3 regions of the Pseudomonas sp. TE36184 genome follow, and region 2 is predicted to be linked to each of the others. Evidence: predicted binding sites of a transcription regulator. Region 2 holds the regulator's gene; each other region holds the start of a gene.
What was found. Region 2 encodes FliA, which starts transcription of late flagellar genes. Its sites were predicted from a motif close to CTAAAGTTTNNNNNNNNNNNGCCGNTAA; they were not measured.
Positions count from the first base shown of each region.

Region 1: ACVWZP_RS00560 (methyl-accepting chemotaxis protein) is a predicted target of FliA. The motif match lies at 6,509-6,536, and genes of this name have one in related genera.
Region 3: ACVWZP_RS21690 (methyl-accepting chemotaxis protein) is a predicted target of FliA. The motif match lies at 5,857-5,884, and genes of this name have one in related genera.

Region 1 is NZ_JBSSCU010000001.1:104,490-115,150, reverse strand. Features, by position in the region: gene ACVWZP_RS00595 (cytochrome ubiquinol oxidase subunit I) at 1-256, opposite strand, end outside; gene cydP (cytochrome oxidase putative small subunit CydP) at 253-429, opposite strand; gene ACVWZP_RS00585 (sigma-54 interaction domain-containing protein) at 589-1,920, opposite strand; gene ACVWZP_RS00580 (MBL fold metallo-hydrolase) at 2,163-3,041, shown strand; gene ACVWZP_RS00575 (TIGR01244 family sulfur transferase) at 3,096-4,766, shown strand; gene ACVWZP_RS00570 (sulfite exporter TauE/SafE family protein) at 4,795-5,601, shown strand; gene ACVWZP_RS00565 (hypothetical protein) at 6,049-6,231, shown strand; gene ACVWZP_RS00560 (methyl-accepting chemotaxis protein) at 6,584-8,140, shown strand; gene pstS (phosphate ABC transporter substrate-binding protein PstS) at 8,405-9,436, shown strand; gene pstC (phosphate ABC transporter permease subunit PstC) at 9,511-10,476, shown strand; gene pstA (phosphate ABC transporter permease PstA) at 10,476-10,661, shown strand, end outside.
Region 2 is NZ_JBSSCU010000001.1:6,472,066-6,482,726, forward strand. Features, by position in the region: gene fliR (flagellar biosynthetic protein FliR) at 1-256, shown strand, start outside; gene flhB (flagellar biosynthesis protein FlhB) at 260-1,396, shown strand; gene cspE (transcription antiterminator/RNA stability regulator CspE) at 1,775-1,978, shown strand; partial or broken gene ACVWZP_RS29445 (DUF6124 family protein) at 2,088-2,369, opposite strand; gene flhA (flagellar biosynthesis protein FlhA) at 2,836-4,950, shown strand; gene flhF (flagellar biosynthesis protein FlhF) at 4,962-6,287, shown strand; gene fleN (flagellar synthesis regulator FleN) at 6,393-7,226, shown strand; gene fliA (RNA polymerase sigma factor FliA) at 7,223-7,963, shown strand; gene ACVWZP_RS29470 (chemotaxis response regulator CheY) at 8,132-8,506, shown strand; gene ACVWZP_RS29475 (protein phosphatase CheZ) at 8,525-9,313, shown strand; partial or broken gene ACVWZP_RS29480 (chemotaxis protein CheA) at 9,325-10,661, shown strand, end outside.
Region 3 is NZ_JBSSCU010000001.1:4,841,397-4,852,057, forward strand. Features, by position in the region: gene rep (DNA helicase Rep) at 1-1,359, opposite strand, end outside; gene ACVWZP_RS21675 (putative bifunctional diguanylate cyclase/phosphodiesterase) at 1,615-3,279, shown strand; gene ACVWZP_RS21680 (NorM family multidrug efflux MATE transporter) at 3,330-4,733, opposite strand; gene ACVWZP_RS21685 (LysR substrate-binding domain-containing protein) at 4,886-5,806, shown strand; gene ACVWZP_RS21690 (methyl-accepting chemotaxis protein) at 5,984-7,960, shown strand; gene pdxR (MocR-like pyridoxine biosynthesis transcription factor PdxR) at 7,978-9,477, opposite strand; gene ACVWZP_RS21700 (benzoate/H(+) symporter BenE family transporter) at 9,620-10,661, shown strand, end outside.

The sequences.
Region 1 (10,661 bases), 6.4 Mb from region 2:
AGTACGCCCAGTTGGTGCCGAACTGAAATTCCAGGGTGATACCGGTTGTCACCCCCAGGGCGAAGTTGATGCCGAATAACTTGCCCCAAAAGCGCGTCATGTCCTTCCAGATGACGTTCCCGGTCATCACATAGACGCTTTCCATGATGACCAGTAGCCACACCATGCCAACCGTCAGCGGTACGAATAGAAAGTGGTAAAGCGCAGTGGCTGCGAACTGCAGCCGTGACAAATCCACCAGTTGTTCTGAGATCACTTGCTTGCCCCTTGAGTCGAGGTGGGTACACCGAAACGGTTGCCGACGATGTTCGGGTCGACACTGACGTGCGAATCCCGGATGAACAGCCACCACAGCACGCTCAGCAGCACGAGCTTGATCAGCACCGCGGTGAGTAGATGGCGTAGTAGGCGTTTGTCGGAAATAGTCATGTCTATGCACTAAGCACAGGGCATGCCAAAGCCAGATCTTCTATTTTTATCGTTATAAAACAATTGGTTATGAGTTTTTTAGCGGTAGCCCTGGCGCACCGCTGCTGGTCAATGCGCTGCCAGTCTGGCAGCTTGGCAGTCACTGGCAGTCGTAGAGGGTTAGGCCAGGCCTTGTTCCTTCAGGCGCCGGTACAAGGTCCGGTCGCTGATCCCCAGGTGCTTGGCCAGTTCGCTGCGGGTGCCTTTGAATGTGGCCAGGGCCTGCGCCAGCGTGCTGCCGTCGAACGGCGTCGAAGCCGCAGGCGCAGCCTGAGGTGGCGGCGCCACGGAGGCCTGGGGTAAATGGATGGCGCGGATGACCCCATCGTCAGCGAACAGGCTTGCTCTTTCCAGGACGTTGCGTAACTCACGCACATTGCCTGGCCATGAGTACTGCTGCAGGGCTGCCAGGGCTTCGGCATCGATGGTCAGTCGACGTTTGCCGGCACCACGCCGTTGCAGGAATGAATTCACCAGCAAGGCGATGTCTTCTACCCGATTGCGCAAGGGCGGCAAATGAATGGGGAAGGCGCTGATGCGGTAGTACAGGTCCTGCCTGAACTCGCCTTTTTCCATCATTTTTTCCAGCGGCTTGTGGGTGGCGGCAATCAACCTGAAATTGGCGTGGAAGGTCTCGACACTGCCGACCCGGCGATAGGTGCCCGATTCGATCAGGCGCAACAGTTTGACCTGCATGGCCAACGGCACATCGCCAATCTCATCCAGGAACAATGTGCCGCCCTGGGCGGTTTCGACCAAGCCGGGCTTGCGGGTGATGGCGCCGGTGAAGGCGCCTTTTTCATGGCCGAACAGCTCGCTCTCAAAGAGTGTTTCGGTCAAGCCCGAGCAATCCACCACGACAAACGGCCCGCTGGCCCGTTCGCTGGTTTCATGGACGGCGCGCGCGAACAGCTCCTTGCCGGTACCCGACTCGCCCAGGAGCAGCACCGGCAGCATGGACGGCGCCACCCGCTGCAGTTCCGACAGGGCAAGGTTGAAGGCCGGTGAACAACCGACCAGCCCTTCGTTGCTCGGCCGCGCCGAGGCGCTGCGCACCAGCGTCAGGCGCTCAACATAAGCGGTGATCACCCCATGTTCGTCGAGGATCGGCCGTAATTCGACGTCGACATGCTCAGGCCCCCGAGGCGTGTGGTGGATGTGCAAGACACGATCCGGCCCGCGCTTTTCCTGGGCCTTCTTCATCGGGCAATTCTCACCCGCCTGGTCACAAGGGACGTCGTAATGGTGTGAGATCTGATAACACTTATGGCCGATAAAGGGTTTGTCAGCGCTGCCGAACTGGCGCTGATAGGCCGTGTTGGCTGCCAGGATGTTGTAGTCCGGATCGAGCACGATCATCGGATTGGGTTCGTGTTCCAGAAACGAAACAAGCGACTGCACTTGATCCGGGTGTGGAACGGCGTTGGCTGGGGTAGGCAGAAAAGTCTTCATCATGGCTCCTGGAATCCATTTTTCCATCCTGTTGTGGCACTGCCACCTCTGTCAAGGCACTGCCAATGGCAGAAGAATCCCCCAGATACAGGCCTGAATACCCCTATACAGAAACACAAAGCCCAATAAAATCAATTGGATATTAGGCTATTTCGGCAAAACCATGGCCTGGCAAACTTATTGCTATGTCAGTCCTTAGTCTAAGCGGCTCGAAAAAAAAGCCCCCCCTAAGGAGACAGTTCATGCGCGTCAAACTTCACGTCGAAGGCTTCTTCGACTCTGCCACCAACACCGTCAGCTATCTGGTACTGGACGAGACCACCCTCCACTGCGCGATCATCGACAGCGTATTGGATTACGACCCTAAATCCGGCCACACCGCCACCACGTCCGCCGACCGCCTGATCGCGCGGGTGAGCGAGCTGAATGCGCAGGTCGAGTGGATTCTCGAGACCCACGTCCACGCCGACCACCTGACCGCCGCGCCCTACCTGAAAGAAAAGCTCGGCGGGAAGATCGGCATCGGCAGCCAGATTTCGACGGTACAAAAGGTCTTCGGCACGCTGTTCAATGCCGGTAGCGATATGCCCCGCGATGGCAGTCAGTTCGATCACCTGTTCGTCAACGACGAGTCGTTCAGCATTGGCACGCTGCACTGCACCGCACTGCATACACCCGGCCATACGCCGGCCTGCATGACTTATGTCGTCAGCGATGGCAGCGAAACGGCAGCCTTCGTCGGCGACACGCTGTTCATGCCCGACTACGGCACCGCCCGCTGTGACTTCCCCGGCGGCAATGCGCGCACGCTGTTCCAGTCAATCAACAAAGTGTTGAGCCTGCCGGCGGATACATTGCTGTATATGTGCCACGACTACCAGCCGGGCGGCCGCGAGGTGCAATTCGTCAGCACCGTTGCCGAACAGCGCGAGCAGAACGTGCATGTGCGTAATGGCATCAGTGAGGAGGAGTTCGTGGCGATGCGTACCAAGCGGGATGCCTCGATGGACATGCCGACCCTGATCCTGCCCTCGGTCCAGGTCAACATGCGAGCCGGGCATTTGCCCGAGCCTGAATCGAACGGGATTCGCTACCTGAAAATCCCACTCAACGTCGCCTGACATTCCCCCCACCCTAAAAAAATCATAAGAAAAATACCCATAACGGAGACACTTATGGATATCCGCCGCCTTGCGCCTGCTTTATCAGTATCAGAACAGATTTTCCCCAGCCAATTGGCCGAACTGAAAGCCGCCGGCTTTCGTGCCGTCATCTGCAACCGCCCCGATGGCGAAGGCAGTGACCAACCGTTGTTTGCCGAAATCAAACGCGCCGCCGACGCGGTCGGCATCGAAGCGCACTACCTTCCCGCCGAGTCGGGCAAAGTCACCGACGAGCAGGGAATTGCCTTCGGCGAGTTGCTGGAAACGCTGCCCAAACCGGTGTTGGCTTATTGCCGGTCCGGGATGCGCTCGACAACGATGTGGGCGCTGTCGCAAGCAGGTCAGCACGACCTGCCGCACATCGTCGAAAGCGCCAAAAAAGCCGGCTTCGATATGAAAGGCGTGATCCGGCGGATCGCGAACCAGGGCCGCACGCCGGTCGAAGTGGCCGAAGCACAACATACCGTGGTCATCATCGGTGCCGGCGCGGCGGGTATCGCCACCGCCTCCAGCCTGCTGGCCCGCGCGCCGGGGCTCGACATTGCGATCGTCGACCCGGCCGATGTGCATTACTACCAACCCGGCTGGACGCTGGTCGGCGGTGGTGTGTTCGATGCGCGCCAAACGGCGCACACCATGGGCACCACCCTGCCCCGCGGCGTGCATTGGATCAAGGCGGCGGTGGCGGCTTTCGAACCCGAGCGAAATGCGGTGATTCTGGATGGCTGCCGGGTCGTCAAATACGAGCAACTGATTGTGTGCCCCGGCCTGAAGCTCGATTGGCATGCCATCGAGGGATTGTCGGAGACCCTGGGCCGCAATGGCGTGACCTCCAATTACCTGTATCACCTGGCGCCTTATACCTGGGAAAAGGTCCAGCAACTGCGGGGTGGCCGGGCGATTTTCACGCAGCCGCCGATGCCGATCAAATGCGCCGGGGCGCCGCAAAAAGCCATGTACTTATCGGCCGACCACTGGAAACGCAGCGGTGTGCTGGATGCCGTCGAGATCGAGTTCTACAGCGCCGGCGCGGTGCTGTTCGGGGTTCCCGATTATGTGCCCGCGCTGATGGAATACGTCACCGCTTACGGCATCGACCTGAATTTCGGCAACACCCTCACCCGCGTCGATGGCCCGGCGCGGACGGCCACGTTCAGCGGCGTGAACCCGGATGGCAGCCCCCGTGTGCTGACCCGTGAGTTTGATTTGCTGCACGTGGTGCCACCGCAGGTCGCGCCGGACTTCATTCGGGTCAGCCCGCTGGCTGACGCGGCCGGCTGGATCGATGTCGACCCCACCACGCTGCGCCACAAAACCTTTGCCAATATCCATGCGCTGGGCGACGCGGCCAACACGAGCAACGCCAAGACCGCGGCCGCTGCGCGCAAGCAGGCGCCGGTGGTGGCGCATAACGTGCTGGCAGCCATGGGCAAGGCCAACGGTTGCGCGCAGTACGACGGTTACGGCTCCTGCCCGCTGACGGTGGAGCGCGGCAAGATCGTCCTGGCGGAGTTCACCTATGGCGGCAAGGTCGCCCCCAGCTTCCCGTCATGGCTGATCGACGGCACCCGCCCTTCCCGGCTGGCGTGGCTGCTCAAAGAGCGGATTCTTCCGCCGCTGTATTGGAAGGGTATGCTCAAGGGCCGCGAATGGCTGGCGAAACCCGAGTTGACCGACCAATGAAATCAGCGCTGAACGCAAGGAGACTGAGATGATCATCGTCTTACTGCTCGGGCTGACAGTCGGCGTGATTCTGGCCCTGACCGGCGCCGGCGGCGGTATACTCGCAGTGCCGTTGCTGGTGTTTGGGGCGGGCTTGAGCATGGCCGAGGCCGGGCCCATCGGGTTGTTGGCGGTGGGCCTGGCCGCGACGCTGGGCGCGGTGATGGGCCTGAAAAACGGCACCGTCCGCTACAAGGCGGCGCTGTTGATCGCCACCGCCGGGATCATCTGCTCGCCGCTGGGCCTGTGGTTGGCGCAGCGCACGCCGAATCGTCCGTTGACGATCCTGTTTGCCTGCGTGCTGATGTACGTGGCGTTCCGGGTATTCAAACGGTCGTTGCCGCCGTCCCCGGCGTCGAAGGCCGCCGTCGCGACCAAACCGCCGCCCTGTGTATTGGACGCCCAACGCGGCAAGCTGAACTGGACGGCGCCGTGCGCCTGGGCGCTCACGGTGTCGGGCGTGATCGCGGGCGGGCTTTCGGGGTTGCTCGGCGTGGGTGGCGGCTTTGTGATGGTGCCGGCGCTGCAGCGCTACACCAATTTGACCGCGCAGTCGGTGCTGGCGACGTCGCTGGCGGTGATTGCGCTGGTGTCGATGGCCGGCGTGGCCGCCAGCTCGGCGGCCGGGCATTTGCAGTGGGCCGTGGCCCTGCCGTTCTCCGTGGGCGCCTTGTTTGGAATGGCCGGCGGGCGCCTGATCGCGGCGCGGCTGGCAGGCCCGCACTTGCAACGCGGATTTGCCGCCGTGTCGATGCTGGTGGCGGTGGCCCTGCTGGTCAAAGCGCTTGGATCATGAGCGCGGATTCCCGACTTTCCAGGCGTGCGTGAAACACGCCTGTCAGGGTTCAACGTCACGCTTCGGTCGTGCCTGGCAGGCGTGGGCATTGGCGCGCCATCGTGGCAGCCGTTGATCACCCGGGCCGCCAAGATACAAGTACCCGCACGGCACGTTATTAGATAAAGGCTAAATAAATATCCAACTTACCGGCTGAATCGAATCACTGGCTTAATCCGAGAAAATACTATAAGTGCGCGCGCAACATTATAAATCGCATGAATATGCGCCCCAAAGGAATTGAACTTTACCGCCTCACCCGTTAGCCATTAGTCGAATACTGCCTTTCGCGGACAGCGTTTTATAGTGTGTAATAGAAAAACCATCCACTATTAAAATTGATCCTCGGTACTTTGAATGTCGCCCATCCCCTCTTCGCCGAATACCCTTCCGATAAATGAGGAGCTGTTGCAATTACTCCAAGCGACGGCTAACGCCCAAACCGCCTGGATGACAACTGTCAATCATTTGGAAGCGGCCTGTGATGAGGTATGGCTGGCTCGCATGTGGGAAGTCGAACACCTTGAAAATCAATACAGGGCCTGCCAGGACCAGCTGTTTTCCTATCTGAAAAAAGCGATCAAGATCTAGACTTATCAGTACGGCCCTGCACTCTTTTCGGTCGTTCGCGCGCCGAAAACAGCGCCCGCCAGAACTCGGGCCGGCTGAATATTCGACTAAAGTACAAAGCCGCACTACGCGTGTCGAAAAAGCCACCTTAGTTGAATAACCGACAACTCCGCCAACGCCCGACAGACGTGGAGCTGTATCCTTTCAGTCGCACCGCCAATCAATCTCCCTCGCATCCTGATATTTTTCATACATGGCCCGATTTGCCATCTGGATCAGCCTGACCATCACACTAGTGCTAAAGCATTGGGAGGGATGGTCGACATTCAGGTGATAAAGGATCAATCAACCTGAGTTACTCACTGGAGTCCATATGTTCGGCTGGATCAGCAATATCCGAGTCAGTGCTAAATTAAGTTTGGGATTCGGCCTGGTACTGGGGCTTGCGTTGTTGCTGGCCGCGACCGGCTGGTACGCAGTGGTGACATTGACCGACCGCGGGCTCAAGGTTGAGGAAATTGCTCAGGTCAGCGATTACACCAAAGACTTGCGGATCATTCGCTTGCGCATCGGTACGAACACCCAACCGGATGCCTATCAACCGCTGCAGCAAACCCTGGATCGCCTCGCAGCCCACTTGGACAGTATCGGGGATACGTTCGTCGACCCACAGGATCAAAACCTGATTCAACAGCAGGAAAATGCAGTCAAAGGGTACGGGCAACTGCTGCATGAATTGGCCACCCCCAACATTGACCAGGCGGCCTTGTTTAAACGGATGGGCCAGTTGGGCGACGTGTTGCTCGACACCACACAAAAGCTGATTGAATCGCAAAACACCAAACGCGATACCGATGCCGCGTCCGCCAAGGCCTCGCTGAGCCTCGTCGCGACCCTGGCGCTGCTGCTGGGCGCGCTCGCCGCATGGGTGATCACACGGCAAATCGTCAATCCACTGCAGCACACGCTCCAGGCGGTGAACCGCATTGCCCGGGGCGATTTGACCGAGCATGTGACGGTGACCCGGCGCGATGAGCTGGGCCAACTGCAGTCGGGCCTTCAGCAGATGATGCTCAACCTTCATGAGCTGATCGATGGCATTCGATCCGGCGTCATTCAGGTTGCCAGCGCGGCCGAACAACTGTCGGCGGTGACCGAGCAAACGAATTCGGGGATCAGCACCCAGAAAGCCGAAACGGATCATGTCGCCACCGCAATGAACGAGATGACTGCCACCGTCCACAACGTCGCACGCAACGCCGAGGAAGCTTCCGTCGCTGCCTCGGCCGCCGATCAGCAAGCCAGCGAGGGCGAGCAGATCGTGGGTGAAGCCATCGAGCAGATCCAGCGCCTGGCGACAGAACTCAACCAGTCGGCAGACGCTGTGCGCCACCTCCAGGAACAGAGCGATAAAATCGGCGGTGTCCTGGATGTGATCAAAGCCGTCGCCCAGCAAACCAACCTGCTGGCGCTGAACGCCGCGATTGAAGCCGCCCGCGCCGGAGAGGCCGGCCGTGGTTTTGCGGTGGTAGCCGACGAAGTGCGCAACCTCGCCCTGCGCACCCAGCGCTCCACCGAAGAAATCGAGAGCCTGGTCGCCGGTGTGCAAAGCGGCACCCAAGCCGTGGCCTCGGGCATGGAAAGCAGCCTTCTGCTGAGCGAAAGCAGCGTGGAATGCACACACCGTGCCGTCAGCGCGCTGGAGAACATCACCAGCAAGGTCTCGATCATTCAGGCCATGAATCAGCAGATTGCGACGGCGGCGGAAGAGCAAAGCGCCGTCACCGAGGAGATCAATCGCAGCGTGATCAACGTTCGCGACATCTCCGACCAGACGGCCAACACCTGCGAGGAAACCGCCGCGTCGAGTAACGAACTGGCGCGGCTGGGACATGAGCTGGAACGGCTGGTGGAGCGTTTCAAGGTCTAGGTGCGGCGGCCTGCGCGGCCTGGGCTTTGCCAGAGGCCATCACTCCCCTTTCTGATCGTCTGTCAGGAGCGGGCAAGGCTCAGACTTTGCCCCCTCAGCCCCTCCCCCAAAAAACAAAGGGCGAAACAAGGCTAGACCACCTAATGCACAACGGCCAGCCCCTAGCGCCTGGCGCGGTTGGCGCGACCCGCCATTCAACTTTCATAAAAGCTTAACGAAAGTGCTGCAGAGTTCGGGAGCCCGTTATCACAATGAGTTCCTTCGATGAAAAATTTGATGAAGTCTGCTGCACTCGCCGTTGCGGTTTCTCTTTGTGCAAGTTCCATGGCTTTTGCTGAGGAAAGCGTTCGTCTGAGCGGCTCAGGCGCTAGTTTCCCGGCACCGATCTACCTGACCTGGTTCAAGGATTTCAGTAAGAAAACCGCAGGCGTCACTGTGGATTATCAATCCAAGGGCAGTGGCGCCGGTGTGCAGGACTTCCTGAACAAAACCGTCGATTTCGCCGCCAGTGACTCGGCAATGAAAGACGAAGATATCGCCAAGGTTGCCGAAGGCGTGCAGTTGCTGCCGATGACGGCAGGTGAAATCGTGTTGGCTTTTAACCTGCCGGGCAATCCTAAAGAACTCAAATTGCCACGCGACGTTTACTCCAACATCTTCTTGGGCAAAATCACCAAGTGGAACGACCCGAAAATCGTTGCAGCCAACCCGGGCCTGAAACTGCCTGATATGCCGATCACCGTGGTCGTGCGTGCAGACTCCAGCGGTACCACTGCGGTATTCACAAAGCATCTGGCGACGATCAACCCACAGTTCCAGAAAGATTTGGGTGAAGGCAACACCGTCAACTGGCCTGCCAGCGACAAATTCATCAAATCGCCGAAGAACGATGGTGTGACAGCGACCGTGCGCCAGACTCCGGGCGCTATCGGCTACATCGAATACGGTTTCGCCAAGCTGGCCAAGGTTGACTTTGCCCAACTGCAGAACAAGGCCGGCAAGTACGTTGTCCCTAACGCAGAAAGCGGTGCCGAGGCCCTCGCGGCTGTGAAAATGCCGGAAAGCCTGGTGGCCTGGCTGCCGGATCCGGACGGCGCCAAGTCCTACCCGATCACGTCCTACACCTGGATGATCTTCCGCAAGCACAACGAGAACCCGGCCAAGGCCAAGGCGATGCGCGAAATGGTCGAATACAGCCTGACCGAAGGGCAGAAAATCGCCGACTCGATGGGTTACATCCCGCTGCCGAAATCGGTTGTCGATGAGGTTCGCAAAGCGTCCGCCAACATCCAGTAACGCACGTGAGGCCTCTCTCGGTATGCGCGCTCAGCCATACCGGGAGCGTTTCCCCCTTGTTCCGGAGTTAGCCTATGAGCACACCTTTTGTCGTACCGGTTAACCAGGATTCTGCCTGCCAGCCACCCTCTGCAAAGGATTTCCTGGTTGATCGCACCTTCCGTGCGCTCGCACGAATAGGGGTGATTCTGATTCTGGCGTTGGTCTTCGCCTTGGTATTCGAGGTGGGACGCAAGGCCCTTCCAGGCATGGAAAAGCACGGTTTTGATGTGCTTCTCGACAGCGTCTGGGACGTTAACCAAGGCAAGTACGGCATTTTGCCGGCCATTTGGGGCACGCTCTACAGCGCCCTGATCGCGCTGCTGATCGCAGGCTTTTTCGGCGTCAGCATGGCGATTTTCCTGACCCAGGATTTCCTGCCGGCGAAGCTGGCAGCCGTGTTTCGAACCATCGTCGAATTACTCGCGGCCATCCCCAGCGTCGTTTATGGCCTGTGGGGGATTTACGTGGTGATCCCGACGATTCGCCCGCTTACGGCGTGGCTGAACAGCGAACTGGGCTGGATACCTTTTTTTGGCACGACCTTGAGCGGGCCGGGGCTGCTTCCTGCGGCGTTGGTACTGGCCATCATGATTCTGCCGACCATTGCGGCCGTGTCGCAGGACGCCCTCACCGGTGTCCCGATGAAAACCAAGCAAGCCGCCTACGGCATGGGGACGACCCATTGGGAAGCGATTCTGAAGGTGATGGTGCCATCCGCCGCCACCGGTATTTTCGGTTCCCTGGTCCTCGGCCTGGGTCGCGCGCTAGGGGAAACCATGGCGCTGGCCATGCTGGTGGGCAACGCGAACAACATCTCGCTTTCTCTGTTTGCCCCGGCCAATACGCTAGCGGCCTTGTTGGCGCTGAACTTCCCCGAAGCCGGGCCGAACGAAATCGAAGTATTGATGTACGCCGCACTGGTACTGATGTTTATCACGCTCCTGGTGAACATCATCGGTTCCATGATCATGGTCTATGCCCAACGTGGTACTAAATGATGACTGACATCACTTCCTCTACAGCCGCTTTACCAAGCCTGCAGCGCAAGTTTGAAGGCCGCGCCCTGCGCAGCCTGGTGTTGACCACACTGGTCTGGGGTGGTGCTCTACTGGCCAGCGTGCCGCTGATTTCCGTGCTCTACATGCTGATCACGCGCGGAGGGGCACGCCTGAGCCTGGAGGTA
Region 2 (10,661 bases):
GCGCCTCAGTTGGGTGTTGGGCGCTTCGCTGTTGCTGGTGCTGCCGGCGATCACTGCGCTGCTGGTGGTCAACATCGCGTTTGGGGTGATGACCCGCGCGGCGCCGCAGCTGAATATCTTCTCTATCGGTTTCCCGTTGACCCTGGTGTTGGGCATGGGGATTTTCTGGGTCGGCATGGCCGACATTCTCAATCAGTATCAACCGCTGGCGAGCGACGCCTTGCAGTTCTTACGTGATCTGGCACGGGCGCGCTGAGCCATGGCCGAGAGCGAGAGTGGTCAGGACAAAACAGAAGACCCCACGGAGAAACGAAAAAAGGACTCCCGGGAAAAGGGCGAGATTGCCCGCTCCAAAGAGCTCAACACCGTTGCGACGATGATGGCCGGTGCCGGCGCCTTGCTGATCTACGGCGGCGGCCTGGCGCTCGACCTGATGGAGTTGATGAAACTCAACTTCAGCCTGCCCCGTGAAGTGCTGCTCAGCCCCGGCGCCATGGGGCAGTACCTGCTGCATTCGGGGAAAATCGCGATCCTGGCGGTGCAGCCGATTTTGATCACCTTGCTCCTGGCCGCGCTGATCGGCCCCGTCGCCCTTGGCGGCTGGCTGTTCGCCGCGAGCAGCATGGCGCCAAAATTCAGCCGCATGAACCCGGCGGCGGGGCTCAAGCGCATGTTTTCCACCAAGGCGTTGGTGGAACTGCTCAAGGCCCTGGCCAAGTTCATCCTGATTCTGTTCGTGGCGTTGGTGGTATTGTCCTCCGACATCGATGACCTGCTGCGCATCGCCCATGAGCCGCTGGAGTCGGCGATCATCCACAGCGTGCAAGTGGTGGGCTGGAGTGCGTTGTGGATGGCCGCCGGGCTGATCCTGATCGCCGCCGTGGATGCGCCGATCCAGCTGTGGGAAAGCCACAAGAAACTGCTGATGACCAAGCAGGAAGTGCGCGACGAACACAAGGACCAGGAGGGTCGCCCCGAGGTCAAGCAGCGCATTCGCCAACTGCAGCGCGAAATGTCCCAGCGCAAGATGATGGCTTCGGTGCCCGACGCCGACGTGGTGATCACCAACCCGACCCACTACGCCGTGGCTCTCAAGTACGACCCGGAGAAGGGCGGCGCGCCGATGCTGCTGGCCAAGGGCAGCGACTTCACGGCGCTGAAAATCCGCGAAATCGCCGTGGCCAACGACATCCTGTTGCTGGAGTCGCCGGAACTGGCGCGGTCGATCTTCTACTCCACCGACCTCGACCAGGAAATCCCCGCCGGGCTGTACCTGGCCGTGGCCCAGGTATTGGCCTACGTCTACCAGATCCGCCAGTACCGTGCGGGCAAAGGCAAGCGCCCCGATCCGCTCAAGGACCTGCCGATTCCGCCGGATTTGCGGCGCGATTCCTGACCAACTGTTCAAATTGGCACCGTGCCATTCGTCGTAAACCTTCCTGACCTGTCAACTTTGACAGTCGTCACTTTCGCCTTCTCGCGGTTCTATTGCCTCAGGTACTGCGAAGTAAAATCCCGGGAGTGGGGCGATGCAGCTATTCACAGGCCGGGTTAAGTCTTATGACCAGCAGACCGGATTGGGTTCGATTGCGTTGGATAGTGGGGGAGACGATGTGTTGGTAGATCTGTGCAGTTCGGATGGATGCCTGCTTTCGGAGGGGCAGAAAGTGCAGTTTTGGATGATCCATCGACCGGCGGGCATCTATGCATGCGACATTCAACTGATCTGACGACACCTGTGTAAGTTCTTAATTGAAGTGTACGGAGAACGGCCATGGCAACGGGTACTGTGAAATGGTTTAACGCGGAGAAGGGGTTTGGTTTTATTTCTCCCGACGACGGCAGCACGGACGTGTTTGTCCACTATTCAGCAATCACCGGCACCGGTTTCAAAAGTTTGGAAGAAAATCAAAAAGTGGAATACGACGTGACGCAGGGCCAAAAAGGCCCGCAGGCCGAGAATGTGCGTCCTGTATAAAGATCGCCACTGATAGCATCCCTTCGCCGCGCCCATTAGCGCTCTGTCCCCTTGAAGCAAAAGTTGATCGTTCCCATCGGCGGGAACGATCACTGGGTTGGACGCTTGTCTAGGGTTTACCCAGTTCTGTCTCGGCTGATGGCTCGATGTCATCCAGTACTCGCTCAGCCAATAACCGCGCTACCTCAACCAATTGCGCAATTCCCAGCGCCCCTTCTCACCGTGATCCTTCCAGATCAGGGGCGAAGTCGCAGGTCAGGGCGTGTGCGCAAGCCAGGGTTTCGGTGAGGTTGACCAGCAGGTCTTCGGTGCTGATGCCGTCGATGAGGGTGAACAGCACGGTGGGTGGGGTATTGGTGCCGCGCGGGGGATTTGGGGTTGGTTTAACCATTGTGACGCTCCTGATTTAAGTGGAGCTGCCACTGATCGCCGCGATGCGATGGGGTGGCAGCTGTACGCAGGTTCGCGGACCGGAATCAGGAAACCGGCATACCCGAAGGTATCCCGCGCACAGCCACCGTAGCGCCGCACAGTAGACGATAAAAAAACGTCAACTGAAAGCGGACAATGGCACTTTGCGCCTGAATTTACATGGGCCGCGACGCCCGACCGCTGCGTGTGCAGCGAAGTACGGAGACTAGAGAGCGAGTTTCCTAGGGGCAACCTCAAACACTTGTCGGAAGTTTCGCAACCTCTGCAGGCGAACACTTGTGGCGAGGGCGCTTGCTCCCTAGCCACTGATCCAACTCGGAGAACAAAAGTTGGAAGGCTTCTTGCAATACCGCCTCCAGGACGCCTCTCGGCGTCAAAAGTTTGCTTCAAGGATGCGAGGAGTACCGGTGGTAGATCGCTCTCAAATGCTCAGCACGGCCCGCAGCACCCTGACTGACCTCTCGCGGGGCAATCTGGGTGTGCCGTTGTTGTTGCTGGTGATGCTGGCAATGATGATGTTGCCGATGCCGCCGTTCCTGCTCGACGTGTTCTTCACCTTCAACATTGCCTTGTCCGTCGTGGTCCTGCTGGTCTGCGTCTACGCGTTGCGGCCGCTGGATTTCGCGGTGTTTCCCACCATTCTGCTGATCGCCACGCTGTTGCGGCTGGCGTTGAACGTGGCGTCGACCCGCGTGGTCATGCTCCACGGCCAGGACGGGCATGCCGCCGCCGGTAAGGTGATCCAGGCCTTCGGCGAGGTGGTGATCGGCGGTAACTACGTGGTCGGTATCGTGGTGTTCGCGATCCTGATGATCATCAACTTCGTGGTGGTGACCAAGGGCGCCGGGCGGATTTCCGAGGTGAGCGCGCGCTTTACCCTCGACGCCATGCCAGGCAAACAGATGGCCATCGACGCCGACCTCAACGCCGGCCTGATCGACCAGAACCAGGCCAAATCGCGCCGCCTGGAAGTGGCCCAGGAGGCCGAGTTCTACGGTTCCATGGACGGTGCCAGCAAATTCGTGCGCGGTGACGCCATCGCCGGCCTGTTGATTCTGTTCATCAACCTGATCGGCGGCATGGCGGTCGGGATCTTCCAGCACGGCATGACCTTCGGCGATGCGGGCAAGGTCTACGCCCTGCTGACCATCGGTGACGGTTTAGTGGCGCAATTGCCATCACTGTTGTTATCCACAGCTGCGGCGATCATGGTGACCCGTGCGTCGGGCTCCGAAGACATGGGCAAGCAGATCAGCCGGCAGATGTTCGCCTCGCCCAAGGCGCTGGCCGTGGCGGCGGGCATCATGGCGATCATGGGCATTGTGCCCGGCATGCCCCACGTCTCGTTCTTGAGCATGGCGGCGATGGCCGCCGGTGGCGCCTACCTGTTCTGGAAAAAGCAGAACTTGGTCAAGGTGAAGGCCCAGCAAGAAATCGCGCGCCAGCAGGAACTGCTGCCGTCGCCGGCCCGCGCCCAGGAAACCAAGGAGTTGGGCTGGGACGACGTGACCCCGATCGACATGATCGGCCTGGAAGTCGGCTACCGCCTGATCCCGTTGGTCGACCGCAACCAGGGCGGCCAATTGCTCGCGCGGATCAAGGGCGTGCGCAAGAAGCTGTCCCAGGACCTGGGCTTCCTGATGCCCACTGTGCATATCCGCGACAACCTCGACCTGGCCCCCAGCGCCTACCGCCTGACCCTGATGGGCGTGATCCTCGCCGAAGCGGAGATCTACCCCGACCGCGAGCTGGCGATCAACCCGGGCCAGGTGTTCGGCACGTTGAACGGTATAACCGCCAAAGATCCGGCTTTTGGTCTGGAGGCGGTCTGGATCGAAGTCAGCCAGCGCAGTCAGGCGCAGTCCCTCGGCTACACCGTGGTGGACGCCAGCACCGTGGTCGCCACGCACCTCAACCAGATTCTGTACAAGCACTCCCACGAGCTGATCGGCCACGAAGAAGTCCAGCAACTAATGGGTTTGCTGGCCAAAGCCTCGCCCAAGCTCGCCGAAGAGCTGGTGCCGGGCGTGCTGTCGCTGTCGCAATTGCTCAAGGTGCTGCAGGCGCTGCTGGCCGAACAGGTGCCGGTGCGCGACATTCGCAGCATCGCCGAGGCCATCGCCAACAATGCCGCCAAGAGTCAAGATACTGCCGCGTTGGTGGCCGCCGTGCGCGTTGGATTATCCCGCGCTATCGTACAAAGCATTGTAGGGATTGAGTCTGAGCTGCCTGTGATCACCTTGGAGCCAAGGTTGGAACAAATATTGCTCAATAGTATTCAGAAGGCAGGACAGGGCCAGGAAGAGGGCGTTCTGCTGGAGCCAAGCATGGCTGAAAAACTGCAGCGTTCGTTGATCGAAGCAGCGCAGCGTCAGGAAATGCAGGGCCAACCGGTGATTCTGCTGGTGGCAGGCCCGGTCCGAGCGATGTTGTCGCGGTTTGGACGCCTGGCAGTGCCGAATTTGCACGTTTTGGCTTATCAGGAAATCCCTGACAACAAGCAAGTGACTATCGTCGCGACAGTAGGGCCCAACGGCTGAGGTAGTGGGTTATGCAAGTAAAGCGTTTTTTCGCCGCCGATATGCGTCAGGCCATGAAACTGGTACGTGACGAGCTGGGCGCCGACGCTGCGATTATCGGTAACCGTCGTATTGCCGGCGGTGTCGAGCTGACGGCTGCCCTGGATTACACCCCTTCGGCGCTGGCCCCGCGTGTCCCGAACATGGAGCTTGAAGACGAGCTGCGCAAGACGGCCTCGCGCATTGTCTCGGCCCAGGCCGAACTGAGCATGCGCGGTGACAGCGATGCGACCACCAATCGCCAGTTGTTCGCCGGCCTGCCGCTGACCGCCGCCGAGCCGCTGGTCGAGCCGACGTTCATCGAACCGCCGCGTCCTGCCGCGCCTGCCGCGCCTGCCCCGGCCGCCGCAGTCGACCAGCGTGTGTTCGACTCGATGCGCTTTGAGCTCAACGGCCTGCGCGAGCTGCTGGAAGTGCAGCTCGGTTCGCTGGCCTGGACCCAACTGCAAGGCAGCAAGCCGCAACAGGCCAACCTGTGGCGTCGCCTGCAACGCATCGGCCTGTCCGGCCCGTTGTCCCGCGACCTGCTGGCGCTGACCAGCGAAATCGAAGAACCTCGCCAGGCCTGGCGCATGTTGCTGGCCCACCTGGCGCGGATGATCGTCACCCCGGAACTCGAACCCCTGGAAGAGGGCGGCGTGATCGCCATGGTCGGCCCTGCCGGCATGGGCAAGACCACCACGCTGGCCAAGCTGGCGGCGCGCTACGTGCTCAAGTACGGCGCTCAGAACATCGCGCTGGTAAGCATGGACAGCTACCGCATCGGTGCCCAGGAGCAACTCAAGACCCTGGGCCGCATCCTCAATGTGTCGGTGACCCACGTCGACCCGGGCCAGTCCCTGGCCAACGCCCTCGATCCGTTGCTGCGCAAACGTGTGGTGCTGATCGATACCGCCGGCCTGCAAGCCAGCGATCCGGCGTTGCGCATGCAGCTGGAGAGCCTGGCCGGGCGTGGCATCAAGGCAAAAAATTACCTGGTGCTTGCAACCACCAGCCAAAAACAAGTTCTTACCGCTGCGTACCATAGCTACAAGCGCTGCGGCCTGGCCGGATGCATCCTCACCAAGCTCGACGAAACCGCGAGCCTGGGCGAGGTGCTGAGCCTGGCTATCAGTCATGAACTTCCGGTCGCCTACCTGACCGACGGGCCGCGGATTCCGGATGATTTGCATCTGCCGCGCCGTCATCAGTTGGTCAGCCGTGCCGTCAGCGTGCAAATGCAAGAAGAGCCTAGCGAGGAAGCGATGGCCGATATGTTCGCTGACCTTTACCACAACCCGGCAAAGCGGGTGGGTTGAGGCAGCATGAACACCATGAAATGTATCTACATCGATGGTCTGCAAGCGATTCACGCGGCCAAGCCATGTAGCCTGCGTCTAAGCAAGACAAGGTAAAGAATTAAAATGGGCAGCATGCATCCCGTACAGGTGATCGCGGTGACCGGCGGCAAAGGTGGCGTCGGGAAAACTAACGTGTCAGTGAATTTGTCCCTGGCCCTGGCAGAGCTTGGCCGTCGTGTCATGCTGCTGGATGCTGACCTTGGGTTGGCGAACGTTGACGTTTTGCTGGGGCTCACGCCCAAACACACCCTCGCCGATGTGATCGAGGGTCGCTGCGAGCTGCGCGATGTGCTGCTGCAGGGCCCTGGAGGCATCCGCATCGTGCCGGCCGCCTCGGGCACCCAGAGCATGGTCCACTTGAGCCCTGCGCAGCATGCCGGCCTGATCCAGGCGTTCAGCGATATCGGCGACAACCTCGACGTGCTGGTGATCGACACCGCCGCCGGGATTGGCGAGTCCGTGGTCAGCTTCGTGCGCGCCGCGCAAGAAGTCCTGCTGGTGGTCTGCGATGAACCCACCTCGATCACCGACGCCTACGCCCTGATCAAACTGCTCAACCGCGACTACGGCATGAACCGCTTCCGCGTGCTGGCCAACATGGCCCAGAGCCCGCAGGAAGGACGCAACCTGTTCGCCAAGTTGACCAAGGTCACTGATCGCTTTCTCGATGTCGCCTTACAATACGTCGGCGCAGTTCCCTATGACGAGTGTGTACGCAAGGCCGTGCAAAAGCAGCGTGCGGTCTACGAAGCGTTCCCTCGTTCGAAATGCGCGTTGGCGTTCAAGGCTATTGCTCAGAAGGTCGATACCTGGCCGTTGCCCGCCAACCCTCGGGGGCATCTGGAGTTTTTCGTCGAGCGATTGGTGCATCAGACGAGCGCAGGACCGGTGCTATGACAGCCAGCGGCTATAACCTTTACAAAAATTCGGCACGTGACCGCCAGGGCGAATTGATCGAGCGCTATGCGCCGCTGGTCAAGCGCATTGCCTATCACTTGCTGGCACGCCTGCCCGCCAGTGTCCAGGTCGAAGACTTGATCCAGGCCGGCATGATCGGCCTGCTCGAAGTATCGACCAAATACGACGCGAGCAAGGGTGCGAGTTTCGAGACGTATGCGGGTATCCGTATCCGTGGTGCGATGCTCGATGAAGTGCGTAAAGGGGATTGGGCGCCGCGTTCGGTACACCGCAATACGCGCATGGTCAGTGACGCAATTCGTGCAATTGAAGCAAAAACCGGTCGCGACGCTAAAGATCACGAAGTTGCGGCCGAACTCCAATTGAGTCTCGACGATTATTACGGGATTTTGAACGATACCTTGGGCAGCCGCCTGTTCAGTTTCGACGACCTGTTGCAGGACGGCGAACACGAAGGGCTGCACGAGGACGGCGCGAGTGCTCATCTCGAACCGTCGCGCGACCTGGAAGATGAACGCTTTCAGGGGGCGCTGGCGGACGCGATTGCCAATCTGCCGGAGCGTGAGCGACTGGTGTTGGCGCTGTACTACGACGAAGAGCTGAACCTCAAGGAAATCGGTGAGGTCCTGGGGGTCAGCGAATCGCGTGTCAGCCAGCTGCACAGCCAGTGCGCAGCCCGCTTGCGGGGACGCCTGGGAGAGTGGCGCGCGCGCTGACAGGCAGTGTGGGGACACTGCAGACACTACCGCGAGGCCCTTGGTTTTCGCGGGTGAGTTTCGTGGTGCCCTGGGCAGTCCTTTTTGTGTAACGCCTGTTGATTGAAATGGCGCGTCCAGGTGCTGGACGCGTTTTAAGACTGCTTGGAGGTCGAATTGGACAAGAACATGAAAATCCTCATCGTTGATGACTTCTCAACGATGCGGCGGATCATAAAAAACCTGTTGCGTGACCTGGGGTTCACCAACACGGTCGAGGCGGATGACGGCCTTACGGCGATTCCGATCCTCAACAGCGGGAGCATCGACTTTCTGGTAACCGACTGGAACATGCCCGGCATGACCGGTATCGACTTGCTGCGCCATGTGCGCGCCGATGAAAAACTGCGCAGCCTTCCCGTGTTGATGGTGACCGCCGAAGCCAAGCGTGAGCAGATCATCGAAGCCGCCCAGGCCGGGGTCAACGGCTACGTGGTCAAGCCATTCACTGCATTGGCCTTGAAAGAGAAGATCGAAAAAATCTTCGAACGCATCCACGGCTAATGCCATCGCGGGGGAGCTATGGAGCATAAAGAAACGTCACAGGGGGACTTTGAGTCGACCCTGAAAAAGCATGCTCACCAACTGGTCGAGAGCCTTGAAAAAGGCCAGTTCGGCGACGCGGTGCAGTTAATCCATGAGCTTAACCAGACCCGTGACCGCGGCCTGTATCAGGAAGTGGGCAAGCTCACGCGCGAGCTGCACAGTGCGATCGTCAATTTTCAGATTGACCCGCACATGCCCCAGGCTGAAGAAATTTCGCAAATCACCGATGCCACTGAGCGCCTGTCCTATGTGGTCAGGCTGACTGAAGCGGCGGCCAACCGCACCATGGACCTGGTGGAAAACGCCACGCCCCTGGTCAACGGCATGGCCAACGAAGCCCAGGCCCTCAGCGTTGACTGGGGCCGCTTCATGCGTCGGGAAGTGGGGGCTGAGGAGTTTCGTGAGTTGGCCCGTCGGGTCGAGGGTTTCCTGTCGCGCAGCGAACAGGACAACCACACGGTGTCCAGCAACCTCAATGACATTCTGCTCGCCCAGGATTACCAGGACCTCACCGGTCAGGTGATCAAGCGCGTGACCCAATTGGTCACCGAAGTGGAAAGCAACTTGCTCAAATTGGTGCTTATGGCAGGCCAAGTTGATCGTTTCGCCGGCATCGAACATGACCGCGAAGCGATCCTCTCGGAAAAAGATCCACAAAAACATCTCGCCAAGGGTGAAGGTCCGCAGATTCATGCCGATAAACGTGAAGACGTTATGTCAGGTCAGGATGACGTAGATGACCTGTTATCCAGTTTAGGCTTCTAAGGAGCACACCCATGAGCTTCGGCGCCGATGAAGAAATCCTTCAGGATTTCCTTGTAGAGGCCGGCGAAATTTTAGAGCAACTGTCCGAACAACTGGTCGAGCTGGAAAGCCGACCGGATGATGCGAACCTGCTCAATGCAATTTTTCGCGGTTTTCACACTGTAAAAGGGGGCGCCGGCTTCCTCCAGCTCCATGAGCTGGTGGAGTGCTGCCACATCGCCGAGAACGTGTTCGACATCCTGCGCAAGGGTGAGCGTCACGTTGATTCGGAGCTGATGGACGTGATTCTCGAAGCGCTGGATGCGGTCAACGGCATGTTCAGCGAAGTTCGCGAACGTGCCCCGATCACCGCAGCCACCCCGGAACTGCTGGCCGCCCTGGCGCGTCTGGCGGAGCCTGCCGACACCGCGGCCGCGCCGGTGGTGGAAGCGGCTCCGGAGCCTGTCGTCGAAGCCGAAGCGGATGTCACCGACAGCGAGTTCGAGCAACTGCTCGACTCCCTCAATGCGGTCAAGGCCGAAGCCGAAGCGCCGCAAGCGGTCGCTGCAGTGGCCGCGCCCGCCGCGCCGACCGGCGAAGACATTACCGACGCAGAATTCGAATCCCTGCTCGATCAGTTGCACGGCAAGGGCCAGTTCGCTGCCGACGCCGTTGCACCTGCGGCTGAGGCGCAAGCACCTGCGAGTGCCTCGCAAGTTCCGGCAGCCGCCGCCGCCGCCGGCACCGACATTACCGACGACGAATTCGAAGCGTTGCTCGACCAGTTGCATGGCAAGGGCTCCTTTGCTGCCGATGCCTTGCCGGAAGTCGCCGCAACGGCTGCCGCACCGGCTGCTGCCGCTGCCGCACCTGCCGGCGACGGGCTGATTTCCGATCACGAATTCGAAGCCCTGCTCGACGAATTGCACGGCAAGGGCAAGTTCGCTGAAGTGGCCGCTGGCGCTGCGGCGACGGCAGCCCCGGTGGCGGCCAAACCGGCACCGGCCAAAGCCGCGGCCCCTGCTGCCGCCAAGCCGGCCCCGGCCCCGGCTGCCGCCGCTCCTGCCGCTGCCGCGCGTGCCCCGGCTGCCGCCGCTCCTGCCGCTGCCGCGCGTGCCCCGGCCGCCGCCGCGGCCGACAAGCCTGCCAGCGAAGCCGAAACCACGGTGCGTGTGGATACCGCGCGCCTGGACGACATCATGAACATGGTCGGCGAACTGGTGCTGGTGCGTAACCGCCTGGTGCGCCTGGGCCTGAACAGTGGCGACGAAGCCATGCAGAAGGCCGTGTCGAACCTCGACGTGGTCACTGCCGACCTGCAGACCGCGGTGATGAAGACGCGGATGCAGCCGATCAAGAAAGTCTTCGG
Region 3 (10,661 bases), 1.6 Mb from region 2:
CAGGCGATCGGTGAAGCGCGTGTCCAGGTGTTCGCCCAGGCCGATTTCGTCGGTGGCGGCGTACATCGAGATCTTGCGTTCGGTGGCGTAGTTGCCGAGTTTTTCCAGGGTGGTCGAGCCGATTTCCCGACGCGGTACGTTGATCACACGCAAGAAGGCGTTGTCGTCGTCCGGGTTGACGATCAGGCGGAAGTAGGCCATCAGGTCTTTGACTTCCTGACGTCCGAAAAAGCTGTTGCCGCCGGACAGACGATACGGCACCTGATGGTGCTGCAGTTTCAGCTCGATCAGCTTGGCCTGGTAGTTGCCGCGATAGAGGATCGCGAAGTCGCTGTAGGGCCGGTCGGTGCGCAAGTGCAGGCTGAGGATTTCCACGGCCACGCGCTCGGCTTCGGCGTCTTCGTTGCGGCAGCGGATCACGCGGATCTCGTCGCCATGGCCCATCTCGCTCCACAGTTGTTTTTCAAACTCGTGGGGGTTGTTCGAGATCAGCACGTTGGCGCAGCGCAGGATGCGGCTGGTGGAGCGGTAGTTCTGTTCCAGCATCACCACTTTCAGGGACGGATAGTCGTCCTTGAGCAGCATCAGGTTTTCCGGGCGGGCGCCGCGCCAGGCGTAGATCGACTGGTCATCGTCGCCCACCACGGTGAACTGGTTGCGCTTGCCGATCAGCAACTTCACCAGCAGGTATTGGCTGGCGTTGGTGTCCTGGTATTCGTCCACCAGCAGGTAACGTACCTTGTTCTGCCACTTATCGAGGATGTCGGCGTGTTCCTGGAACAGCTTCACCGGCAGCAGGATCAGGTCGTCGAAGTCCACCGCGTTGAACGCCTTGAGCGTGCGCTGGTAGTGGGTGTAGACGATGGCGGCGGTCTGTTCCTTGGGGTTGCGCGCGTTTTCCAGGGCTTCGGGCGGCAGGACCAGGTCGTTTTTCCAGGCGCCGATCATGTTCTTGATCTCGTCGACGCCGTCGTCGCCCGCGTATTCCTTCTGCATGATGTCGGTCATCAGGGCTTTGACGTCGGTCTCGTCGAAGATCGAGAAACCCGGCTTGTAGCCCAGCCGCACATGCTCCTTGCGGATGATGTTCAGCCCCAGGTTGTGGAACGTACACACAGTGAGGCCGCGGCCTTCGCCACCCTTGAGCAGGGTGCCGACCCGCTCTTTCATTTCCCGCGCCGCCTTGTTGGTAAAGGTCATGGCGACGATGTACTGGGCGCGGATGCCGCAGTTCTGGATCAGGTGCGCGATCTTGCGGGTGATCACGCTGGTCTTGCCGGAGCCAGCACCGGCGAGCACCAATAGAGGGCCGCCGACGTAGTTCACGGCTTCTTGCTGCCGGGGATTGAGTCGGGACATACAGAGTTCAGGGAGTCGTTGTTCAAAAGGGCGGGCATTTTAACAGGCTGGTGAGATTCTGCTGCCTTGGATCGACGGTGTGACGTACCACTCGATCTAAATTTGCCGCTTTTGCTACTTTGCCGCAGGATGTGGGGGTATTTGCGACTTTTGTGCGTACTGCTCGTATTTGATAACTTTTATCATTTGTGAATGCTCGACCTGACGTCATAATACTTGCCGCCAACGAAATCTTGCAGAGTCTAGGGAGCTAGCTTGTCCACGCCTGTCGAACCCTTGCGTTTGCTGCTACTGGCCGATACGCCTGAGTGGGCAGCATTGTTGCGCGAGTGCCTGGTGCCGATGGGCGACGGGGCTGTGCTGATCAGCGCGCCCAACTGGGACTCGGTGAGTCGTCTGTTCGATGACGACCACAGCGCCGTGCTGTTGACCACGCCCAACCTGCAACCCGGCCCGGGCCGTTGCAGCTTGCCGTGCGTGTTGTTGCTGGAACAGGAGCCGTTGGTGGCGCCCCTGGGAGTCAGTGACTGGCTGATCCGTCTTGCCATGGACGCCGACACCCTGCGCCGCTGCCTGCGCCATGTGCGCGAACGTGGCGTGCTGGAAAACACCTTGCAGCGCCTGGCCGAACAAGACCCGCTGACCGGTATCGCCAACCGCCAGGGCTTCCAGACCCTGTTGGCCGCACGCCTGGCAGACAACGAAGGGCGCGGCCTGGCCCTGGGCCACCTGGACCTCGACAACTTCCGCCACGCCAACGATGCCCTCGGCCACCAGGCCGGCGACCGGCTGATCCTGCAAGTGGTCTCGCGGCTCAAGAGCCAGCTCGAAGCCGGCGACCAACTGGCGCGCCTGGGCAGCGATGAGTTTGCCTTGCTGATCGACACCCGCCGCGCGCCCCAGCGTGCCGAATGGATGGCCGAGCGCATCACCGAAGCGATGGCCGAACCGTATTGGGTGGATGGCGAGAGCCTGCTGATCGGTTGCAGCCTGGGCGTCGCGCATGCCCGCGCGCGTGCCGGCGCCGACCCGTTGATGTGGCATGCCCATATCGCCATGCAGCAAGCCAAAAGCACCCAGGGCTGCACCTTTCATATCTTCAACGAACGCATCAACCGCAACGCCCGCAGCCTGGCCGACCTGGAAAGCGAATTGCGCCGCGCGCTGCGTCGCGACGAACTGGAACTGCACTACCAGCCGCGCCTCGACCTGGACGACGGCCATATCGTCGGCCTCGAAGCCCTGGTGCGCTGGCGCCATGGCGAGCGCGGCCTGTTGCCGCCCAGCGAATTCGTGCCGCTGGCCGAACAGAGTGGGTTGATCGTACCGCTGGGTTACTGGGTTATCTCCCGGGCCCTGCGCGACATGCAGGACCTGCGCGAACGCGGCCTGCCGCCGCTGCATATGGCGGTCAACCTGTCGTTTCGCCAGTTCCAGGACAGCCAACTGCTCTCGACCCTCAGCCGGCTGATTGTCGAGCGCGGGGTGGATGCGCAATGGCTGGAATTCGAGCTGACCGAAACCGCCGTGATGCGCCGCAGTGACCTGGTCAAGCAGACCATGGACGCCCTCGGTCGCCTCGGTGTGCGCTTTTCCCTCGACGACTTCGGCACCGGCTTCTCATCGTTCGTCCACCTCAACAGCCTGCCGATTGCCTTGTTGAAGATCGACAAGAGTTTCGTCGGCGGCATGGAAGAGCGTGAAGAAAACCGCAAGCTGGTCCACGCCATGATCAACCTGGCCCACAACCTCAACCTGGAAGTGGTGGCCGAAGGCGTGGAAACCGCGGAACAACTGGCGCTGTTACGTTTGTTCGGTTGCGACCAGGCCCAGGGTTACCTGATCAGCAAACCGCTGCCATTGCCGGAGTTGGTGGACTACCTGACGTTCGGCAAGGACCAGCAGGCTTTGTTGGGCTAGCTCATCCTTTTCTTGCCAACCCGCCCCCACATTTCAACCGCGCAAGACTTCTAGTCGGTCTGCGCGGCATGGAATGAGCGTTGAGCGTCTGGCTCCTGCCGAATCATGCGCTTCATCTTCGCCTCGAACGCACAGGTCAGACTGATCGCCGCACAGGCCAGGCCCAGCGCCAGGCCCCACCACACGCCGGTCGGCCCCCAGCCCAGGGTGAAGGCCATCCACCAAGCCGCTGGCGCACCGATCAGCCAATAGCAACCCAGGCCCACCAGGAAGGTGGTCTTGGCGTCCTTGAGCCCACGGATGCAGCCCATGGCGATGGTCTGCACGCCGTCGAACAGCTCGAACCAGGCCGCCACGGCCAGCAGGCTGACGGCGAGCACGATCACCTCGTGGAATGCCGGGTCGTTATGGTCGAGGAACAGCCCGACCAGCGGATCGGAATACAGCCACAGCACCGCGGCAAATCCCAACATCACCGCCGCGCCAAAGCCGATGCCGACACGCCCCGCCATGCGCGCCTGCAGCAGTTGCCCGGCGCCATAGTGTTGGCCGATACGCATGGTCACCGCGTAGGACATTCCCGCCGGCACCATGAACGCCACCGAGACGATTTGCAGCGCGATCTGATGCGCCGCCAATTGCGTACTGCCCATGGTGCCCATGCACAGCGCGGCGAAGGCAAACAACCCGACTTCCACCGCGTAGGTGCCGCCAATCGGCAGGCCCAGCCGCCACAGCTCGCGCAAGTAGTGGGTGTTCAGACGCAACAGGCCTGCGCTCAGCGGGTAGGCCGAGTACGCGCGGTTACTGCGGATGTACGCCATCAGTGCCAGCGCCATGCCATTGGCGACGATGGCCGTGACCAGGCCGATGCCCATCAAGCCGAGTTTCGGCAGGCCGAACATGCCCTCGATCAACGCGTGGTTGAGCAGGTAGTTGACCACTGTGCCGCCGAGACTGATCACCATCACCGGTGTGGCCTTGCCGATCGCGCTGGTGAAGCCGCGCAGGGCCATGAAACTCAGGTAGCCGGGCAGGGCGAACGGCAGGATCGTAAGGAATTGCCCCGCCGCGTCCACGTTGGTCTCGGTCTGGCCAAACATCAGCAGCACCGGCTTGAGGTTCCACAGCAGCAGCGCCGCCGCCAAGGCCATCAGCCAGGCGAGCCACAGCCCGGCCTGGGTCAGGCGGGTGGCGCCGTCGATATCGCCCGCGCCGTGGCGGATGGCGACCAGGGTGCCCACGGCAGCAATCACGCCGATGCAGAAAATCGCCACGAACGAGTAGCTCGCCGCGCCCAGGCCACCGCCGGCCAGGGCCTCGGGGCTCAGGCGGGCCATCATCAGGGTGTCGGTCAGCACCATCAGCATGTGCGCCAACTGTGAGGCAATCAACGGCCCTGACAGCCGCAGAATGGCCCAGAGTTCGGTACGTGCCGGATGTTGCATGATCATCACGCTCAAATTTTCGGAGGAGGGGGAGAACGTCGATTCTCGGCGCTCTCAGCTCATTGCACAAAGGGATAAAAGCGATTGGTCGCATGATTAAAACTCATGCCTGATTGATTCTGGTAGGGTTTCAGCATCGTGCTGTCGGAGCTTTCCTTATGTCTCGTCGTCTTCCTCCGCTTTATGCGCTACGGGCTTTTGAGGCCGCTTCCCGACACAATTCCTTCACCCGCGCGGCGCAGGAGCTGTCCATCACCCAAAGTGCGGTGAGCCGGCATATCCGCACCCTCGAAGAGCATTTCGCCTGCCGCCTGTTCCTGCGCAGCGGGCGCAACCTGCAGCTCACCGAGGCCGCACGCCTGTTGCTGCCCGGGGTGCGCGAGGGCTTTGCCGCGCTGGAACGGGCCTGTCATACCTTGAACGCCGAAGATGACATCTTGCGCATGAAGGCACCCTCGACCCTGACCATGCGCTGGCTGTTGGCGCGGCTCAGTCGTTTCCGGCATTTGCAGCCGGGCAACGAAGTGCAACTCACCAGCGCGTGGATGAGCGTGGATGAAGTCGACTTCAACCAGGAGCCTTTTGACTGCGCGGTGTTGTTGAGCGACGGGCACTTTCCGGCGGATTGGGAAGCCAGTTACCTGTTCCCGGAACTGTTGATTCCAGTCGGCGCGCCCAATTTGTTGAGCGACGGCCCATGGGACGTCAATCGCCTGGCCAGCGCCGAGTTGCTGCACCCCACCCCCGACCGCCGCGACTGGCGTAACTGGTTGGAGCGTATGGGGCTGTCCGCCCAGGTGTCGCTCAAGGGCGGGCAGGTGTTCGATACCCTGGAGCTGGGCATGATCGCCGCCGCCCGGGGTTACGGCGTGTCCATGGGCGATCTGCTGATGGTCGCCGAAGACGTGGCCCAGGGGCGCTTGAGCCTGCCGTGGCCGACCGCCGTCGCCAGTGGGGAAAATTATTACCTGGTGTGGCCGAAAACCCGCCCGGGCGGCGAGCGTCTGCGCCGGCTGGCGGAGTTTCTGCAGGGCGAAGTGCAGGCCATGGTGTTGCCTGTCGTCGAGCGTCTCGATTGAATCGCTTCAGCGTGAGAGAGCAATCGTTTGCGTGATACCCCTGCACTTCGCTCAAGTATTGCCCGGCGCCGCCGAAGTAGGGGTGTTGGAACTATCGTGCACCAACGAATCTCACTAGATAATTTGCCGAGCAACGCTATGAGATCAGGATGATCCAGGCCTCGGCCAGGAGCTGTCATGTCTCAACCTCGTGCTCGGATCGCCTCCCAGCTAGGCCTCGCGTTAGCCGTGATTCTGGCTGTCGTCATCAGCGGCAGTACGGTTTTTGCCTTGCGTTCCCTCGACTCCGCCAACCTCGATACCCGGGAAGAACATCTGGCCAGCGAGGCGCGGCTGCTGGCCGATCAACTCAGTACCTTCCACGGCACCTTGCGCGAGAGCACCCAGCGCTTGAGCGGGCTGTTTGAAAAACGCTTCGGCGCCGGCTTGAGCGTGCAGGCGGATCAGCCGGTCGCCGTGGCCGGCGTGCAGACCCCGAGCTTGTACCTGGGCAAGGCGCTGCTGAACAACAACTTCGGTGACGTCGACGAGTTCAAGCAGATATCCGGCGGCGTGGCCACGGTGTTCGTGCGCAGCGGCGACGACTTTATCCGCATCAGCACGTCCTTGACCAAGCAGGACGGCAGCCGTGCCATCGGCACAGTGCTGGATCGCCAGGGGCCGGCCTACTCGCGGGTGGTCGGTGGGCAGACGTACATCGGCCGCGCCGTGCTGTTCGATCGCTCCTACATGACCCAGTACAGCCCGGTGCGCGACGCCAGCGGCAAAGTCATCGCGGTGCTGTTCATCGGCTTCGACTACACCGATGAGCAGAATGCCCAGTTCGACAACCTCAAGCGCTTCCGCATCGGCCAGACCGGTTCGCTGGCGCTGCTGGATGAGCAGAAACACTGGCTGGTACCGCCGGCCGGGGTGCAGGCGCCGGACCAGGCTGTGCCGGTGATGCTGGACCTGGCCAAGGCGCCCGGCAAGGGCCGCTTCTGGAGCGACAAGCAGGAAGATTTCTACAGCGTCTCGGTGCCGTTTGCCGGCGGCCCCTGGTCGGTGGTGGCGAGCATGCCGAAAGCCGAGATCCGCGCGGTCACGTGGTCGGTGGGCATTCGCCTGGTGATCGGCAGCATGCTGGCGATGCTGCTGGCGGTGGGCGCAACGGTGTGGTTGTTGCGCAGCAAACTGGCGCCGTTGAGCGACTTGGTACGCCAGGCCGAAGCCTTGGGCGGCGGTGATTTGAGCGCGCGCCTGAACGTGTCGAGCCATGACGAGATCGGCCAACTGGCGCGCAGCTTCAACCAGATGGGGGAAGCGCTGTCGACCATGGTGTCGCACATCCGCAGGGCCGCCGAAGAGGTCAACGGCCGGGCGCAGGCGTTGTCCGGTTTGTCCGGCGGTGCCTATGAAGGCATGGAGCAGCAGTCCGGCGAAATCACCAGCATGGCCGGCGCGGTGGAGGAATTCAGCGCCACTTCGCTGAACATCGCCGACAACATGGGCAACACCGAACGCCTGGCCCAGGAAAACGCGCAGCAGACCCGCATCGGCCGCAACTCGATGCAGGAGGCGTCGTCGTCCCTGGAACACATCGCCACCGCCCTGAACAGCACGGCCACGGTAATCAACACCTTGGGCCAGCGTTCCCAGGAAATCGGTGGCATCGTTGGCGTGATCACGTCGATCGCCGAACAGACCAACCTGCTGGCGCTCAATGCCGCCATCGAAGCCGCCCGCGCCGGCGAGCAGGGCCGTGGGTTTGCGGTGGTCGCCGACGAAGTGCGCAACCTGGCCTCGCGCACCCGCCAGGCCACCGATGAGATTTCCGGGATGATCCAAAGCATCCAGCAGGAAACCGGTAACGCCATCAGCACCATGGAACAGGGCAATGCGTTGATGCAGGAAGGCCTGTCACGCAACGCCGACGTGGCGTCGGCCCTGGCACGCATCGATGAGCAGAGCCGCTCGGCCGGGCAGCAATTCGCCGCGATCACCACCGCCACCCAGGAGCAGAGCAGCACGGCGACGTTGCTGAGCAGCAACCTGCAGAGCATTGCGCTGGCCAACAGCGAGCAACGCGAAGTGGTGTCGAACCTGGCGATTACCGCCAAGGAGCTGGAGACGCTGGCGGCAGGCTTGCGCCAAGAGGTCGATCGGTTTCGTTGAAGGCGCGCCTGGAGCGGCTAGCGCGTCTTGAGCGCGTTAGCCAGGCGCTGCATGGCGGTTTCGATTTCATGGGCGGTCAAGGACGAGTAGCCCAATAACCATCCCTGTTGCGTGGCCGCACCGGCATACAACCGGCTGAGGCCGGACAGTTGCACACCCGCGCTGGCGGCCTGGCGGATGGTTTTTTCTTCCGACCACCCCTCATGCAGCACGCAAGGGATTTGCAGCCCGCCCTGGGGCCGGCATGCCGTGACCACATCGCCGAGGTACTTGCCAATGGCGTCGAGCATGATGGCTTGGCGCCCGGCGTAGAGTTTGCGCATCGCCCGGACATGGGCGTTGTAATGCCCGTCCTCCATGAAGCGCGCCAGCGTCAGTTGCAGGATTTGCGGAGTGTGGCCGTCCATCATGCTGCGCGCATAGGTGAAGGCCTTGACCAGTTCAGGGGGCAGCACCATGTAGCCCATGCGCAGGCCGGGGAACAGGGTCTTGCTGAAGGTGCCGAGGTACAGCGTGCGCTGGTACTTGTCCAGGCCCTGCACGCAGGCCGTGGGTTTGCCTTCGTAGTGGAACTCGCTGTCGTAGTCATCTTCGATGACCCATTTGCCTTTTTCCGCGGCCCAGTTGATCAACTCCAGACGTCGCTCCAGGGTCAGCGTGGCGCCGGTCGGGTATTGATGAGACGGCGTGACATACACGCAATGGGCGCCGCTGCGGTCGGCGTGCAGCAGGTCGGTGCGGATGCCCGCCGCATCGACATCGATGGGCACGACCTTGGCCTCGGCGGTTTCGAAGGCCTTCCTGGCGCCGTAGTAGCCTGGGTTTTCCAGCAGGATCGGTTTGCCGACGTCCACCAGCAGTTGCGCACACAGAAACAGCGCTTGGCGCGTACTGCTCAGCACCAGGACCTGGTCGGGCGAGCACTTCGCCCCACGCTCAAGGTTCAAGTACGTCGCGATGGCTTTGCGTAACGACTCGGCTCCTTGTGGGTCACCGTGCAACAGCACGCTGCTGCGATAGTCCTTCATCACCTGGCGCTGCAGGCGCTCCCACACATCGGTCGGGAACGAGCGGGTTTCGGGCAGGCCCGTGGCGAATGCCTTGATCACCTGTTGATCGTTCACGCCGCCGCTGTCGAGGATCATCCGCCCGCGCAGGCTCAAGCCGGCGCCCGGTGCGGCCTGGCTGGTTTTGACGGCCTGCGCCTTGATGCGGCGACGCGAGGCACCGCGCAATTCGGTGCCGATGGCCTCGCACACGTAACTGCCGGAGCCCTCGCGCCGCACGATAAAACCATCGCGGTGCAACTGCACGTAGGCGTTCTCCACCGTGTCGCGCGCGACCCCCAACGACGTGGCCAACACCCGCGTCGCCGGCAGCTTCAGGCCCGGCGAGAGTGCGCCGTCGAGGATCAAGGCGCGCAGCGCGCGTTGAATGCGCTGGTGCAGGCCCAACTGCTGGAATTGCGCGTCGTTGAGGCGCATCTGCAGGGTTTCCAGCGCGAAGGATTTCGCCATGCGGTCTGCCTCGTCCTGAAGAATTGGCCGGTAATAGCAGGCCAGTCTATCCGTAGACTTTCACCTGTGCCACTGCCTTCACGCCGGCCAATGACCCATCACACGAGGCTCAATCCCTCGTCTGGCAAGGAGCAAAGTCCCTATGTCTTCGTCAATATCGCCGTCGCCGCTGCGCCCGCGCGACCTGTTGCACCCCATCGTGGCCGGGCTGATTTCAGTCATCGTCAATTATGGCGGTACGTTCATTCTGGTGTTCCAGGCGGCCAAGGTGGCCGGGCTCAGCCCCGAGCTGACGGCTTCGTGGGTCTGGTCGGTATCGATCGGCGTGGGGGTGACCGGGCTGTTTCTCAGTTGGGTGAGCCGTGAGCCGATCATCACCGCCTGGTCGACCCCCGCTGCGGCGTTTCTGGTGGTCGCGCTGTCTGCCACGCCTTACGCCGAGGCAGTCGGCGCGTACATGGTTTCAGCCGTGGCGTTTGTGCTGCTGGGGCTGTCCGGCTGTTTCGAAAAAGTCATCCGGCTGATTCCGCCGGGCATCGCGGCGGCCATGCTGGCGGGGATTCTGCTGCAGTTCGGTATCGGCGCGTTTGGTGGCATGAGCCTCGACCCGGTGCTGGTCGGCGTGTTGATCGCCGCTTACGTCGGGCTCAAGCGCTTTACTGCGCGCTACGCGGTCGTCGGCATTCTGCTGCTGGGCTTGGGATTCCTGCTGGTGCAGGGGCGGGTGGACCTGTCGGGCCTGTCCCTGCAACTGGCGGCGCCGGTATTCACCCGGCCCGAGTTTTCGCTCAATGCGTTGCTCAGTGTGGCGCTGCCGCTGTTTCTGATCACCCTCACGGGCCAGTACATGCCGGGCATGCTGGTGTTGCGCAACGATGGTTTCAAGACCAGCGCCAACCCGATCCTGACGGTGACCGGGTTGGGGTCGCTGTTGATGGCGCCGTTCGGCTCGCACGCGTTCAACGTCGCGGCCATCACGGCGGCCATCTGCACGGGCAAGGAAGCCTCGGAGGACGCATCCAAGCGCTGGGTCGCCGGGGTTGCCGCTGGGGTGTTCTACATCCTCGTCGGGGTGTTCGGGGTAACGCTGGCCGCCGTATTCATGGCGTTCCCGCCGGCATTCATCACCACGCTGGCCGGCTTGGCCCTGCTGGGCACCATCGGCGCCAGCCTGGCCAACGCGA